Regions from separate parts of the Chitinophaga flava genome, predicted to be linked through region 1. Evidence: riboswitches for the same ligand, from Rfam matches in the RefSeq annotation. Region 1 holds a riboswitch; the other holds the start of a gene.
What was found. Region 1 has a riboswitch for S-adenosylmethionine ahead of DF182_RS06630 (trans-sulfuration enzyme family protein). Riboswitches for the same ligand answer to the same signal wherever they lie in the genome.

Region 1 (3,416 bases):
TGGCGCTTACTACGGCTTTGCCGTTGCGGAGCGCGGTGCTTACGATGTCGAAGGCCGCTTCTGTGTCGTTGATCAGCTCTACCACTACGTCAATAGTAGGATCTTCGAGGATTTCATTTTTATCGGTCGTAAAATAGCTGTTGTCGATAGGTCTTGATTTGTTGGGGTCTTTAATACAGATCTTTTTGATGCGTGCATTAATACCTTTTGTTCTGTTCAAAACCTCGTACAGACCTTGTCCTACGACGCCGAAGCCGAAAATACCCAGATTGATGATCTTGTTTTCCATACTTTAGTACATAATTGGTTGGTGCTGTCAGCGTTCAGTGTTGAAGCGGCCGGTGGCGGCCTATAGCTGTGAGCTGACAGCTATTGTAAAACAGTGATTTGTTTGCCGGCTGGATGATTTAGTTTATCCAGTGCTTGTTTCAGGTCGTTGATGAGGTCTTCCGCATCTTCGATCCCTACTGATAACCGGATGCAGGAGTCCTGCAGTCCTGTTTTTTTCCGGAATTCTTCCGGTATGGTGCGATGTGTCATTGTGGCCGGGTGGGCCAGCATACTTTTCACGCCGCCGAAGCTCTCCGCGAGTTTAAACAGCTTGGTAGCGTTAACGATGCGGATTGCGTTTTTGATATTGTCGCTTTTGAGCGAGAAACTAACGAGTGCGCCGTAGTTTTTCTGCTGTTTGCGGGCGATATGATGGTTTTTGTGGGAGGCGAGTCCCGGATAATATACTTTGTCTACTGCCGGATGTGCGGCCAGCCAGTTGGCGATGGCGCTGGCGTTGCTGCATTGTTTTTCGAACCGGAGATAGAGTGTTTCTATTCCGCGGATGGTCAGCCAGGCTTCAAACGGGCTCAGGATGCTACCGGAGATGTTTTGATTATACCGGATCTGATCTGCCAGGGCTTTGGAGTTGACTACTACCAGTCCGGCGATTACATCACAGTGGCCAGCCAGGTATTTGGAGGCGCTGTGGATCACGATATCGGCGCCCAGTGTGAGCGGTTGCTGCAGCAGCGGGGTGCTGAAGGTATTGTCTACTGCCAGCAGTATATTATGTTGTTTGGCAATTTTGCTGATAGATTTGATATCAGAGATGCGCAAAGTAGGATTGGTAGGGGATTCCAGCCAGATGATACGGGTATTGGGTGTGATGGCGGCCAATACTTTGTCGAGGTTGCTGGTGTCTACAAAATTTACTTTGATGCCAAAGCGTTCGAACATGTGGTTGAAGATCTGGAAGATGCCACCATAGGTATCTTCCACGGCCATGATTTCGTCGCCGGATTTCAATAGTTTGAGTACAGCGTCGATGGCAGACATGCCGCTGGCAAAGGCGAAGCCGGCATAACCTTCTTCCAGGCTACAAATGAGCTCTTCCAGCACTTTACGCGTGGGATTGTTGGCCCGCGAAAATTCAAAACCTTTATTGATACCCGGTGATTCCTGCACGAAGGTGGATGTCTGATAGATAGGTACAGAAATCGCACCTGTCAGTTCATCTACCGGAATGCTATGAATCAGTTGTGTAGCTGTTTTCATGTTAATAAAATTTTAATGAAGTCACAAATAGTCATGCTATTACGTGCAACTTTATCATTAAAAATCTACTTAAACAACCTTATTTCCAGGAAGTGACGGGAGGAGGCAAAAAAAAAGCCCTTCCGGGTGTTGGAAGAGCTCAATCAAATAATATATCTGGTGAAGAATTATCTCTGCCAACTTATCTTTCCCCGGTATAACCGAGGCAGGAATTAGCACCTTTTTCCTGATCTGTTGAATCAGGAAAGGTTGCTAAGGCATCGCAGGGCCAAGTCCCTCCGCCTTTCTGGATAAGTGATGTATAAGAACTGGGTGCAAAGGTAATAGCAGTTTTATCAATTTTCCAAATTTGGGGGCAGAATTTATTTTCCGGCAGCGGGTGAATTGTTATCTTTAGGAACATTGTTTTATTGACCAACCATATCTTTATGAGTGTTAACCCCCCGCTCTCAGAGGCGCTGTTCCAGCATATCTGGAAGTGCCGTCTGTTCAGGCAGGACAGCCTGGTGGCCATCACCGGAGAAGCTGTCCAGATCATCAGCCCTGGTACACAAAATCATCATAGTGGTCCTGATTTTATAGCGGCCCGCATCCGGATTGACGGTATTTTATGGGCCGGCCCGGTAGAGCTGCACCTGCGCTCGTCTGACTGGTACCGGCACGGGCATGCGGGCAATGAGCAGTACCGGCATATCATTCTGCATGTGGTGTATGTACACGATCTGCCGGAAGGTATTGGCGGACACATACGTTGCCTGGAATTACAACCGTATATCTCCAATCTGTTGCTGGAGCGCTATGAGGAGCTGAGGCGGACCGCTGCCTTTGTGCCCTGTAGTGCGCATGCCGGCAGGGTTTCCCGGTTGATATGGACAGGCTGGCAGGAACGCCTGCTGGCCGGACGCTGGGAACGGCGCTGGCAGGAGCTGATGCACTGGCTGAGCCTCAATGGTTTCAACTGGGAAGAAACCTGTTACTGGTCACTGGCCCGTAGTTACGGTGCCCCGGTGAACGCACGGCCTTTCCTGCAACTGGCGCAGTCGTTGCCCTATACCGTGCTGCAATGGCATTACGACCGGCCGCTGGCGGCAGAAGCACTGCTGTTTGGCCAGGCAGGCATGTTGGAAGGTCCCTTTACCGACGTATATCCTTTACAGTTACAACAGGAATATGGCCAGCTCCGTCAGCGACATCAGCTGGAACCCATGACGGTACATCAGTGGAACTGGCTCCGGATGCGGCCTTCGGCATTCCCTGCCATGCGTATTGCCAGCTTTGCTGCCCTGATACAACAACGACGGCAGCTTTTCAGCCGTATCCTGGAAGTGAAGAATATCCGGGAACTGGAGCAGCTTTTTTTCGTTCCCCCTTCCCCGTATTGGCGTACGCATTATCGTTTCGGACGCAGTGTACGCCACACCCGCCAACCCGGACGGCAGGCACTGCATACGGTATTGATCAACAGCGTGTTGCCCCTGCTCCACTTGTATGGTCAGCAGCGGGAATCAGCTTATTTCCAGGAGCTGGCATTATCGCTGCTGCAGCAGCTGCCGGCAGAAAACAACCATATCACCCGGGCCTGGAAAAAGCTGGGTATCGTACAGGAAAATGCATTGGCATCGCAAGGGCTGCTGGAGCTGAAGCAGTATTATTGCGAACAGATGAGGTGTCTGGAATGTGCAGTAGGGACGCGGATTCTGGGCGGGTAGATAAAAACAAAGGCGCAGGGGAAGACGGTTGTCAAACTCCTTTGCGCCTTTGTAGCTTTGCGTTTCCGCAAAAAATTACCAGTTGAAAGTAATATCCTGTTTAATGTCAGGGTGGATGCTCTGTGCCACAGGGCAGGTATGGGCGGCTCTTTCGAGGAT
Region 2 (3,416 bases), 1.3 Mb from region 1:
GTCAATGAACTCAAAATACCGGCTGATGTTATAATGATAGACCCATACGCCAGACATACTACTACCAACGTCCGCAATGCCGTGCGCATAGCCTGGAAAAGCGGAATGCCCCTGCAGAAAAGAATGCTCTGCGTATCGGATGCTCTCCAGACCTACTATGTGGCCAGCAGCACCTTTACCAAACGCTGTCAGGATGAACTGGGGTATATGCCTGCTGCCGACCTTCAACAGGCAGATCTGTACTACCTGTCTTTCCTGCCCGACCTCAAATCCCTGCAGGCAAATGCTATGGACCCTTTGGACCCGTGAAAAAGTTTCGTTATCTTAAAATATAATCAGCACCTTCTTCGTCTTTCAAACAAATCACACACATAAAACAATTAACAAAATGTATACTATCCTTGGTGCCGGTGGCGTAATCGCAAACGAGCTGGCCAAAGAACTGGTTGCAAACGGAAAAAAAGTCCGCCTGGTGAGCCGCTCTCCCAAATCTACTGCCGGTATTACAGACCTGGTTTCTGCAGATATCACAAATGCAGAACAAACTCGTAAAGCAGTAGCCGGTTCTGCAGTGGTATTCCTCACCGCTGGTCTCAAATATGACCATAAACTCTGGGCCGCTACCTGGCCCGTTATCATGACCAACGTGATCAATGCCTGTAAAGCTACAGGTGCCAAACTGATCTTTTTCGATAACGTATATTCTTACGGGTTAGTTAACGGCCCCATGAAGGAAGATACCCCCTACAATCCCTCCAGCAAAAAGGGTAAGATCCGTGCTGCTATCGCCACCCAACTGATGAACGAAGTAAAAGCTGGTAATATCACTGCATCTATCGCCAGAGCAGCCGACTTCTACGGTCCCGGTGCCGACAAAACAGGTTTCCTTAACCTGCTCATCATCGACAAGTTCAGGAAGAAAAGCACCGCTATGTGGCTGGGAAAAGATAATGTAACTCACAGCTACACCTACACACCGGACGCCGGCAAAGGGCTTTACCTGCTCTCTCAGGATGATTCCTCCTGGAACCAGGTCTGGCACCTGCCTACTACCAACCCGGCACCAGACGGAAAAGGATATATGCGGATGATCGCACAACAGATGGGCGTAAAACCCAACTACCTGAAACTGGGAGGCTTCCTCATCCGCCTCTCCGGCCTCTTCGATACCACTATCAAGGAGCTGGGAGAAATGCTATATCAGAATAATTATCCCTACATCTTTGATTCTTCCAAATTCGAAAAACACTTTAATATGAAACCTACTTCCTATGAAGAAGGAATCAAACAGACCATTCAATTTGAATAGTCTACTAAAATTGTAGGAAATAAATTTGGTGGTTTGGATTTCTGTCCTATCTTTGCACCAGTTCTTTTAATCGCTTATCAAGAAAGGAGGAGGGAAATGGCCCGATGATACCTTAGCAACCTTCATTACTACCATGATGAAAGGTGCTGCATCCATCCCGGTAACACACCAGGAAAGATAAGTCTCTGTAATTTCTGAGATTTTATTTAGATATTGATATATCTGAAATGCAGCGTCGATACCAGTTATCTTCGCTGCATTTTTTTTATCCCTCAATAGGCTGCTCCCGCTCTCCCCACTCCTGATAGGCGCTTCTTCAGAACTTGTTTTTCATTATTTCATCAAACTAAAAAACAAACAAAGATGAGCACCATCACTGAACTGATCCATTCTATTCCCGTAGACCCGCAAACCGGCGCTATTGCAGTGCCTATCTACCAAACTTCTACCTTCGTGCAGGATGCACCAGGTGTCAACAAAGGTTACGACTACGCCCGCACCAACAACCCTACCCGGGAAACAGCAGAAAAAATTATTGCAGGTCTGGAAGGAGGGGCAGCCGCCTCGGCTTTCTCCAGCGGCCTCGCCGCTATCGATGCAGTCATCAAACTGCTGAAATCCGGCGATGAAATTGTAGCCGTAGATGATATCTACGGTGGCGCTTTCCGCCTGTTTAATAAAGTATATGAGAAATTCGGTATCCGTGTAAAATATGTAGATACAGCCGATACGCAGGCTGTCTTTAACGCCATCACACCTGCCACCCGCCTGATATGGCTGGAAACACCTACCAATCCTACACTGAAGATCTCTGATATCGCTGCTATCGGCTTCATCGCTAAAACACATAACTGTCTTTTCTGTGTAGACAATACCTTCGCTTCACCGGTATTGCAACAACCATTACTACTCGGCGCTGATCTGGTAGTACACAGTGCTACCAAATACCTGGGCGGCCATAGCGATCTGATTGCAGGAGTGGTAGTGTCTAAAACGCCTCAGCTGGGAGAGGAGATCAAATTTTATCAAAATGCCTGTGGTGCTATCCTGTCGCCCTTCGACAGCTTTCTGTTGATACGTGGCATCGAAACACTGCACCTGCGCATCAAACAACATTGTAGTAACGCACAGACTATTGCGGAATACCTGGAGCAACATCCGGCGGTAGACAAAGTATTTTACCCCGGCCTGCCTTCACATCCGGGACATGCGCTTGCAAAGCAGCAGAGTAAAGGCTTTGGTGGAATCATCTCCTTTACTTTAAAAGATGATCGTGCTGCTGCTGCCACCGCTTTTGTGACCGCTACCCACTATTTTAAACTGGCAGAAAGCCTCGGTGGCATTAAAAGTCTGCTTTGTCACCCCGCTGAAATGACGCATAAATCCATCCCTGCAGAAAAAAGAAGGGCTGCCGGGGTAAGCGACAGCCTGATACGTTTATCTGTTGGATTGGAAGAAGCAACCGACCTGCTGGCCGATCTGGAACAGGTGTTTAAGAAGTTGCCGCAGCCCGCTTTGGAAGAAAGCGCGTTACCAGCATAGCGGCCACATTGTCTCCCGTCGCATTGAGGATGGTTGCCAGCGGATCCACCAGGGTACCAATCACCATCAGCGGCGGGAGCGCCTCCGGCGGAAACTTATAAACAGACATCACCAACAGTTCGCCGATATAGCCACCATTGGGGATGCCGCCTTCCACAATACTCACAATCACCGTGATGCCCAGTGCCATCACAACGGTTTCCACACTATCGAAGCCTTTGCCAAACATGGAGAATACCACGGCCATCTTAATGATGGAGCTGATGCTGGAACCGTCTTTATGTAGGGTAGCGCCCAGCGGTACTACCACATTGCCAATAGACGGAGGCACGCCCATACGGTGTACCGCTTCCAGATTGGCCGGAATGGTAGCAATGCTGCTACCCGTGCCCACAGCAGTCAGGGTAGGGATGATATTGTTTTTCCAGAAAGTCTGAATGCCTCTGAAACCACCGGCCACAAAGGCATAGAAGCTGAAGCCCACAATAAAATAAACGGTACCGAAACCATAGTAGATACCTAAAGAATGTGCATAGGTCCCAAAAAGTTCGGGTCCTACAGTGCC

Region 2: linked by a shared signal. The riboswitch ahead of DF182_RS01380 (trans-sulfuration enzyme family protein) and the one ahead of DF182_RS06630 (trans-sulfuration enzyme family protein) in region 1 are both predicted to bind S-adenosylmethionine.

What each region holds. Positions count from the first base shown of each region.
Region 1 covers NZ_QFFJ01000001.1:1,667,674-1,671,089, reverse strand. Annotated here, with positions in the region: gene DF182_RS06635 (homoserine dehydrogenase) at 1-289, opposite strand, end outside; gene DF182_RS06630 (trans-sulfuration enzyme family protein) at 370-1,548, opposite strand; SAM riboswitch class I at 1,727-1,845, opposite strand; gene DF182_RS06625 (DUF2851 family protein) at 1,977-3,257, shown strand; gene DF182_RS06620 (OsmC family protein) at 3,333-3,416, opposite strand, start outside.
Region 2 covers NZ_QFFJ01000001.1:370,758-374,173, reverse strand. Annotated here, with positions in the region: gene DF182_RS01390 (YdcF family protein) at 1-309, shown strand, start outside; gene DF182_RS01385 (NAD-dependent epimerase/dehydratase family protein) at 389-1,309, shown strand; SAM riboswitch class I at 1,381-1,493, shown strand; gene DF182_RS01380 (trans-sulfuration enzyme family protein) at 1,673-2,851, shown strand; gene DF182_RS01375 (dicarboxylate/amino acid:cation symporter) at 2,802-3,416, opposite strand, start outside.